Regions from separate parts of the Solibacillus sp. FSL W8-0372 genome, predicted to be linked through region 2. Evidence: riboswitches for the same ligand, from Rfam matches in the RefSeq annotation. Region 2 holds a riboswitch; each other region holds the start of a gene.

Region 1 (3,253 bases), 410 kb from region 2:
AGCGTTTTGGTTTTGACGGTCCCGCTGATGACGGACAATCCGTTTTTTCATTTCATCATCAAACGATACTCCCGTAGCGACATAGTAAAGCGACTTATTTTCGCCTAACTGCCTCGCATAGTTCTCTGCAAAAGCACTTTTACCGCTGCGTACACCACCTGTTATAAAAATCAATCGTATGCCTCCTTTCCAGTTCAAAAAGAACATGCCCAACTAAGGCATGTTCTTCTATTCTATAACTATTTAAACAGCTCTGGGTATACTGATTGTGCCATAATTTCAACGGCTTCACCAATACGCGGTCCAGGACGTGACATGATATCTCCGTCCACTAAGTAAACTGCCCGCTCCTTGACTGCTTGTATTTTATTCCAGCCTGTGCGTCCTAAAATTTCTTCAACCGCATTTTCCATATAAGTTGCAGGTGAAATAATAATTTCGGGATTGCGAGTAATAACATCCTCTTCTGTCACACTAATCCAGCTCGTCTGATCAGCATAGATATTTTCGATATTCGCATAATCCATTATTTCTTGCTGGAAAGTACTGTTGCCGGTTGTCCAAAGATCCGGAGCTGGGGACACTTCGTAATACACTTTTTTCTTCGTATCGACTGTTGCTGTTTTTTCTTGTACTGTCTTAATTTGTGCTTTAATATCGGCTACAACTTCTTCACCTTTTTCTTCGATACCCATTACTTCAGACAACTGAATAATATCTGAGTAAACATCATCGAATGTCGTGGCAGAAGCAATAACAAATACTTTCAGACCCGCATCTTCCAGTTGAGCAATTTGTGCTTCCTCCCCAATTGTATATGCCACAACTACATCCGGATTCAATTCCAAAATTCGTTCTGCATTAATGGCTGTAGACGTTGAAACACGTTCAATTTTTTGTGCGGCTTCCGGATATGTATCAAAGTCCGTTGCACCAATAATTTGTTCACCTACCCCTAGTTCAAACAAAATTTCTGTATTGCTTGGCTGTAATGAAATAATCGTTTCCGGGACTTCATCAAATGTTACCTCAACACCACGGTCATCGACAACTGTATAAGGAGCGCCATCATTTTTGGATGCAGCTTGCTCCTCATTTTGAACGTCCATATCTGTTTTTTCCTCATCTGATCCACATGCTGCTAATAATAAAGTTGCTGCTAAAGCAACTACCCATTTGTTATTCAATTTCATTTGTTGTAACTCCTTTTTTCTTTTTTGTTGGATAAGATTTTGAGATGAATGGAATTTCTTCTTGATGATGCTGTTGATTCATATAGACCGCCATGACAAAAAATACATTGGCAAGCAGCCCGAGAAAATCAAACAGAATTTTATCCACTTCTCTTTCTTCGCTTACTTTATGTAATGCTCTGTAAGACTTTTTCGCCTCACTGCGGCAAATATGAAGTCTTGCGGCACTTTCGATTCCTTGTGGCAAGACAAACTGCTGAATCGTTTCCCCGACTTCACTTACATAAAAATCGTATCGATCGCTTAACCATTTTAAATCTTCTGATGTAATGGCTAATTTACCGCGGACCGAACCATTGGCATGATAGGCTAATGGTTGAATTTCCTTTAAATCTTCAAGCACAATCTGACCTAATACATCATCGACTAATGTTGGAAATACTGCGCCGATTCGTGTTGTTAAAGAATCTGTCCGAATCTCGTAGTCAACACAGCTTGATTTTTCCCGCATAAACGGATAGCAGGAATAACGAATATCCTTTTTCATAAAGTTCTCCTCACTTCAAGTTGTACCTCCTCGCAATTATTGAGTGAACGAAAAAAAGCCACCCATAAGAAAATGGATGGCTTCAAAAATCAATAAAAGGGTGCAAAACGCTCATTCGATCAGTGATTGCCGTACATTCTCTTTAATTCCGAAGAGGGATGTTACGATAAGAAAAAGATTGGTCTCCTGGCTCTGCGTTTCACTTTACTCATAAGTACCTTCCCGCTATATTAGCAGTGGTATTACACTTATTTTCATCAACGCTTACAGTTACGGATATAGCTTCGGATTTACACCGAATTCCCATTTATGCATCATGCATCTTTTTCCTGCAAATCTATTCAATTTGTCTTTATCACTTTAGCATATAAAAAACTTTATGCAAACTAAATTTTATAAACATTCAGGACATTTGCCATAAATCTCAAATTTATGCGCTTCTACAGTATACCCCGGCAACTTTTCACCAAGCATTTCCATTGGACAGACGGACAGCTCTTTTACTTTACCGCAATCACGGCAAATAAAATGATGATGATGGTGGTCTGATTCACAATGCATGCGGAAATTGCGCTCGCCGTTTAATTCCGTTTCTTCCAAAATATCAAGCTCAACAAAAGTCGCTAAGTTACGGTAGATCGTATCGAAGCTCATCCCAGGGAAATCCTTTTTCAATACTGACAGCAAATCACGGGCAGTCAAATATTTATCAGTAGCTGCAAACATATCCAAAATCAATTCTCTTTTATCGGTCTTTTTATAGCCGTTTTCCTTTAATATTTCCCACGCGCGCGTTGCATTCACAGTACTTCTTCCCCTTTCGATTTAATCGATACTTTTAACACAATTTTTTTGATAAATATAACTAACAATAAAATAATGATTGACGTGACAACAATTGTTCCACCAGGTGCTAAGTTTAAGTAAAATGCAGAAATCAATCCAATAATTACTGCCAGTTCTCCAAATACAATGGCCAAAATAATGGCTTCTTTAAATCCACGGGCCAACCGCATTGCAGCAGCTACCGGTAATGTCATTAGGCTTGAGACAAGTAGAATTCCTACGATACGCATACTTGCGGCAATGACTAATGCGACGACAACCATAAACAATAGATGAATCCACTTTGCAGGTAAGCCACTCGCTTTAGCATATTCTTCGTCAAACGATAAAACAAAGAGCTCTTTAAAAAACAGAACTAAAAATAATACGACAACGACTGCAATCGCCATCACTACATACAAATCCTGGCGCGATACAGCGGAAACTGAGCCGAATAAATAACTCATCAGATCCGTATTAAAGCCACTTGCCAATGAAATTAAAATCGCGCTAATTCCGATACCACCTGACATAATAATCGGAATTGCAAGTTCTTCATAATGTTTATACAGTCGACGTAAACGCTCAATCAATATCGAGCCACTTACAGATGCCACAATACCTAGATAAATAGGGTTTAGCAATGCCAGCCCTGCAAATGACTGACTTAAGTATAGACTTCCGGCAA
Region 2 (3,253 bases):
CGCTTTGGGCGAGCTCGTTTAACCATTGTTCTTCAGCTTCAAATGAATTAAATCTTTTATTCAATGTTCGTGTAATTGCCATCTTATCCCTCACCACTTAATTTGTATGTAAATGATAATAGCTTTTCATAACGTCGTTGTTCATCGATTAGCGCCTCTTTTCCTGCATCTGTAATGGCATAAATCTTTTTCTTTCGGTTGTCTAAATCAACACCAACGACTTCAATTAACTTTTGTTTTTCAATATTCTTTAACACACCATAAAGCGTTCCAGGTGCAATTTCATACTGCCCTTCGCTTACCTCTGAAATTGTTTTAATAATGCCATAGCCGTGCGTCGGTTCTTTTATTAATGCTAATAAAATTAAATACGTTGGTTCTGATAAAGGAATCATAAGCCCTCCATATATTGACTGTCGATATATCGATACACATATTTTAAAATGTATATATATCGAGTGTCAAGATATAAAATAGAATATATTGGTAATTTGTCTTCTAAACCACTTTAGAAATTAAGTAAAAATTAGGTAACTACACCTAATTAATGAAATGCCTTTCTCTCTCCGATATAATGGATTTATAGAACCATAAAATAAGGAGGGCTACAGTGACTTTTCTAAACCTAATTGCATTGAGTCTCGTCATCCCTATTGTCGTCTCTTTTATTACTTTGCTTGGCTTTTACCTTTATTACAGAAAAAAACCGAAAGTTGATAAAGGCTTTAAGTTCGCTTATTATGCACTTTCATACCGCCGGAAATTTTGGCGTACTGTCTATTCGATGCCAATATGTATAATTTCAATCGGAGTCATATATTTAACGCTAGGATTTTCTAAGTTGTTTATTTTCATAACATTTTTCATCACCATTTTATTTGCTATACAAGCAACCTATAATTACGTCATGTGGCAAAGAGAATTAAAGCAATAATATGGCACATTGTTCATTCGAAATATTGAGCAATGTGTTTTTTAGTTCCTTTTTGATTTGTATAGGTATAAGTTCTGTCAACTTTCTCTTAAAAAAGTACAATAGATGATCAACTTATATTTCTTTCCTTTACTTTTACTTTGGAACGGCTTATACTCAATTCACAACCATATATTGTGTTTTTTTATCACGGTACTACTAAATGTAGTTTAAAAGGGAAGTTTGGTGCAAATCCAACGCTGTCCCCGCAACTGTAAATGCTGACTGAAGACTAAAATTGCCACTGTGCCACGTGCATGGGAAGGTATGTCTGACGGATGACGCAAAGCCAGGAGACCTGCCATGTTAAAACTACGTACATTTCTTCGGGGAATAGGAAATGGAGGCGCAATTTTTCCATTTACGTTTCCATTTCAGGCTATCCTTTTTTCCCGGGATAGCCTTTTTTATATTTTCTTTAGAACGTACAGCACAGTAAATATCAATATAGCGAGGGATTCTATTAATGAAACTTTATACGAAAACTATTTGTCCAAAATGCCTATGGGTAAAATCTGAGCTTGATGCTGCCAATTTGGAAGTCGAAGTCATCAACATTGACCAGGATGAAAAAGCTAAGCAGAAAGTAATCGATGCAGGTTTTCTTTCCGTACCTTTATTTGAAATAAATGGTGAATTTATTGCAGAGCCCACTTCCATTATTAACCGAATTTCTGAAATAACTGCATGATCATTTATGCTTCACGAACTGGCAATGTACGATACATCGTGCAAAAACTTGGCTTACCTGCGAAGGATATAGCCGATGTGGATAAAATCGATGCGCCGTATCTTTTATTTACATATACGGATGGATTAGGCTCTGTCCCCCCTATCGTCGACCAGTTCATGACTGCGAACTACAATCAATGCAAAGGAATTATCGTAAGCGGGAACCGTAATTTCGGTCATGCCTTTTTTGGACGTGCAGGCGATTTATTAGCTGCACAATATGGCATTCCGTTAATTGAAAAACTAGAATTACGTGGGACTCAATCCAACTACTTAACCATTAAAAATTACTATTATTCCATTTGGAAAGAGGTTTAATGATGAAACAATATTTAAAATTAAACAATGACATATTAAATCGTTACCGCGCTACCGGTGAACTGGATTTAGCAAAAGATAAAGAAGCAACACGCCGCTATTTCCTGGAAGACGTCAATGTCCGTTTACGCTACTTTATCGATATTGAGGAAAAAGTACGCTATTTAATTGATGAAGGCTATTATGAAAAGGAATTTCTTGAAATGTACTCTATGGATTTTATTAAACGGATGTATAAAAAAGCATATTCATACAAATTCCGTTTCCCCTCGTTTATGAGTGCTTCGAAATTTTACGATAGCTATGCGATGAAAAGCAGAGACGGGAAAGAAATTCTTGAAAAATATGAAGACCGAATCGTTATTATTGCCCTTTATTTAGCACAAGGTGATGAAGCATTGGCGGAAAAGGCCATTGAAGCGGTCATGACTGCCTATCAGCCGGCAACACCAACTGCTCTTAACAGCGGGAAAAAAGCGCGTGGCGAACTAGTATCATGCTTTAAGCTGACGATGGACGACACAATGAACTCGATTTCCGAAAATATCGGCTATTGCCTAGAGCTTTCCCGATTAGGAGGCGGTGTCGGAGTAAACTTAACCGATCTGCGTCCATTAGGTGATCCAATTAAAGGGATATTAAACCGTGCGAGTGGAGTTATGCCAGTTGCGAAACTGCTGGAAAACTCGTTCTCTTATTCGAATCAATTGGGTTAATCATTGGCCCAATTAAAACGTGGTCAATTGCGGGAACGTCTGAGTATATCAAGGTAGGATTCTACAGAGCAATCTGGTAGCGAACCCTAAAAATCCAAGATTGCAGACAATCCGCAGCCAAGCAACCTAGTACGGTTGAAGGTTCAACGACTAAGAGGTTATTATAGTAATATTTTAACCCGAACCACGCCTTTGCCAATAGAGTTGGGTTTCACAACTGTTAACTTTTTTGGCAAAGTGAAGATATAGTCTGATCTCTATGGCGACATAGAGAGCTAGGCAGAAATGACCTAGCCCCACTTCATTAAAGTGGAGTAACAAAATGCAACGTAACGGCTCCGGTGTCGTATTTTTGAATATTTTTCATGGTGATATCGAAAGTTTTATTTCAAGTAAGAAACCAAACTCTGACGACAAAATCCGTCTTGCTACACTCTCAACAGGGATTATTCTTCCGGATATTTTCTTTGAACTGATGCGCCGCGATAAAGATATCGTCTTGTTCAGTTCTTAT
Region 3 (3,253 bases), 1.0 Mb from region 2:
GGACGAGCAGCGACAATGGTTGGAAAAGCTCGAAACAATTTCAGAGAGTATAAAGCAATTGGCACAACAAACAGATGAGCAAGCGACATTTCCATTTGAAAATTTCCAAAAGCTACGCGAAATTGGCTATACAAAAATAACGTTGCCAAAGGAATACGGTGGAGATGGCTTCACCGTATATGATGCGCTTTTACTACATGAAACATTGGCAAGCTATTGCGGAAGTACGGGGTTGGCAGTTTCGTGGACAATTCAAAATGTAGGCGAGATTTTTGAAAACCGTTACTGGAATCCTCAAAAGCTTGATTGGTTTGGTGGAGAAATTGCAAATGGTGCGACAGTAAATCGTGCAGTAAGTGAGTTTGCGATGGGAAGTCCAGTGCGTGGTGGGCGTCCGGCGACTTCCGCAAAACGTGATGGCGAACATTATATAATTAACGGGCGTAAAAACTATACGAGCGGTGCACCGGATCTCGATTATTTTTTAGTATCTGCATGGATTGAAGATGTGGATCAGTTAGGGTTTTTCCTTGTTCCGAAAACAGCTGAAGGAGTATTGGTCGAAAACACGTGGGATGTGGCATCAATGCGCGGTACGGGAAGCGATGATTTAGTGCTCGACAATGTACGCATTGATCAGACGAACTTAGTGGAAATCCCAAACTATACAACAGGTTTTAAGTTAAACGGCTGGTTACTGCTTATCCCGGCGACTTATTTAGGGATTGCACAGGCAGCACGTGATTATGCGGTTGATTTTGCGAATAGCCATTCACCAAATAGTATTCAAGGGACAATTGCACAATTGCCGAATGTTCAAACGCTCATCGGAGAAATGGATTTAGCATTAACAAAAGCTCGTTTTACTATTTATGGGGTAGCAAGACTGTATGATGACCCGACGAAGAAGGCGACCTTAGTTAACGAAATCAATATTGCTAAACATGTTGTGGCAAATACAGCGATTGAAGTCGTTGATAAAGCGATGCGTTTAGTTGGCGCAAAGAGTCTTCAACGGTCCAACCCACTTCAACGCTATTACCGTGATGTACGTGCAGGCTTACACAATCCACCAATGGATGACATTACAATTAAGCGTTTAGCAGAGACAGCAATTGAAAACAATTTAAAAACAAAAGAATGATCTGTGTTATTTACTACGCAGAAACTGAATTATAAACAAATTATCTGAAACTTTGGTAATTTTGCATACATTAAGTGAAATATCCGCTATAATAAAAATATTAATTAAATATGTACTATAAAGGTTCTTACTATATCTAATTAAAGTAAGAAGTAAAAGGGAAATCGGTTCAAATCCGATGCGGTCCCGCCACTGTAATTGCTAGTTTGGAGCTATATGCCACTGAAATTTTCGGGAAGGCAGCTCATAAACGTTAATGCATAAGCCAGGAGACCTGCCTTTATAATGCCCGATTAATACCTACGCGGATAGGATGTGGTGAATGAATTTTTTATTTGAATTTATTTGCTTTCATAAAGCTTCCTAGTATGTAGGAGGCTTTTTATTTTTGTGTAAAATAACAAGTTAGAACAATTTTAGGAGGAATTAATTACATATGAAAACTTGGCAGCGACTTTCTTCAACAGGAATTATTTCAATTATGCTTCTTGCAGGCTGTGGGGTTGAAGAAACAGCAGTAGAAAAAGATTCAGCTCAACAATCGAAAGACATGGTTGAGGAACAAGCACAGTTCCCTATAACGGTAACGGATGCTTTAAACAAAGAAGTGACAGTGGAAAAAGCTCCTGAACGCATTATTTCCCTTATTCCATCGAATACAGAAATATTATTTGGCTTAGGCTTAAATGAACAAATTATTGGAGTATCCGATAATGATAATTACCCGGAAGAAGCTCAGACAAAAGAAAAAGTCGGTGGGATGGAATTTAACTTGGAACAATTGATTGCATTGCAGCCAGATCTAGTAGTAGCTCATGAATCAGGTCTTTATAGCTTTAACGAAGAAGGTATTGCGCAGCTTGAATCAGTGGGCATTCCTGTATTTGTAGTGAAAAATACTACAACATTTGAAGAAACATATACGACTATTGAACAAATTGGGCAATTAACAGGGAAAACCGCGGAGGCAACAGAGATGATTGCATCCATTCAAAAAGGAATTCAAGACATTGAAGTTAAAGTGGCTGATTTAGAAGAAAAATCTGTGTTTATCGTAGTGGGCACAGAGCCGGACTTATATGCAGCAGGACAAGAAACATTTATTAATGAAATGCTAGAAGTGTTAAATGTAGAAAATGCAGTACAAGAGCTTGGATGGCCGATGTATAGCTCTGAGCAATTTGTTGATAGTAATCCAGACGAAGTGATTGTAACATATGAAAACGACTATGAAAGCATCGTAAATAACTCTGCCTATAACGAAATGGATGCAATTAAAAATGGCAATGTTCATGTCGTAGATGGGGATACGACGAGTCGCCAAGGTCCACGTATTGTAGAAGGTATTGAATCACTAGGTGAGGCAATTTATCCAGATGTATTTAAAGAATAGAAAATATATATATGCTTATGCTACTTCCATTGCATTGCTTCTTTGCAGCTTGTGGATCGGAGTATCATTTGGAACGGTTAATATCCCCCTTTCGACATTATGGGATAAAACGACAGATCCGATAGCTTACAGTATACTGTGGAAAATTCGAATGCCACGGGTAATTTTAGCCGCAATCGTTGGTGCATCACTGGCGATTGCAGGGGCGGCTTTCCAGGGGCTATTAAAAAATCCATTGGCCGATCCTTATACGCTAGGGATTTCATCAGGTGCATCAGTCGGAGCCGTTATGACAATTTTTTTAGGTATATCGATTCCGTTTCTTGGTGCATTTACATTACCAGTATTCAGTATGGCAGGTGCCGCATGTACAATGGTCATAGTATTAACATTTGCGCGACTTGTGGATCGTTCTATGAAAATGGAAACGTTAATCTTAACAGGAATTATATTTAGCTCGTTTTTAGGTTCATGTATCTCATTAATGGTTGCTTTAACGGGGGAAGAGCTTAGAGCAATTATTGGTTGGCTGCTTGGTAGTGTATCGATGCGTGGCTGGTCATATGTAAATATGATTTTACCATTCATGATTATCGGTACGAGTATTATATGGTTCAACCGCCGTGAGCTGAATGCAATGATATATGGAGAGGAACGTGCTCAATATTTAGGGGTAAATGTGAAGCGCAGTAAATATATGATTTTAGCAGGTGGCT

Evidence for each region. Region 2 has a riboswitch for cobalamin ahead of MKY13_RS07495 (glutaredoxin). Riboswitches for the same ligand answer to the same signal wherever they lie in the genome.
Region 1: linked by a shared signal. The riboswitch ahead of MKY13_RS05390 (hypothetical protein) and the one ahead of MKY13_RS07495 (glutaredoxin) in region 2 are both predicted to bind cobalamin.
Region 3: linked by a shared signal. The riboswitch ahead of MKY13_RS02520 (ABC transporter substrate-binding protein) and the one ahead of MKY13_RS07495 (glutaredoxin) in region 2 are both predicted to bind cobalamin.

What each region holds. Positions count from the first base shown of each region.
Region 1 is NZ_CP150204.1:1,124,538-1,127,790, reverse strand. Features, by position in the region: gene MKY13_RS05400 (bifunctional adenosylcobinamide kinase/adenosylcobinamide-phosphate guanylyltransferase) at 1-174, opposite strand, end outside; gene MKY13_RS05395 (ABC transporter substrate-binding protein) at 240-1,193, opposite strand; gene MKY13_RS05390 (hypothetical protein) at 1,180-1,740, opposite strand; cobalamin riboswitch at 1,899-2,081, opposite strand; gene MKY13_RS05385 (Fur family transcriptional regulator) at 2,134-2,544, opposite strand; gene MKY13_RS05380 (metal ABC transporter permease) at 2,541-3,253, opposite strand, start outside.
Region 2 is NZ_CP150204.1:1,538,681-1,541,933, reverse strand. Features, by position in the region: gene MKY13_RS07510 (DUF2812 domain-containing protein) at 1-82, opposite strand, end outside; gene MKY13_RS07505 (PadR family transcriptional regulator) at 84-395, opposite strand; gene MKY13_RS07500 (ATPase) at 611-934, shown strand; cobalamin riboswitch at 1,108-1,294, shown strand; gene MKY13_RS07495 (glutaredoxin) at 1,440-1,664, shown strand; gene nrdI (class Ib ribonucleoside-diphosphate reductase assembly flavoprotein NrdI) at 1,661-2,023, shown strand; partial or broken gene MKY13_RS07485 (ribonucleotide reductase N-terminal alpha domain-containing protein) at 2,026-2,736, shown strand; gene MKY13_RS07480 (ribonucleoside-diphosphate reductase subunit alpha) at 3,062-3,253, shown strand, end outside.
Region 3 is NZ_CP150204.1:498,437-501,689, forward strand. Features, by position in the region: gene MKY13_RS02515 (acyl-CoA dehydrogenase family protein) at 1-1,144, shown strand, start outside; cobalamin riboswitch at 1,249-1,441, shown strand; gene MKY13_RS02520 (ABC transporter substrate-binding protein) at 1,581-2,537, shown strand; gene MKY13_RS02525 (iron ABC transporter permease) at 2,521-3,253, shown strand, end outside.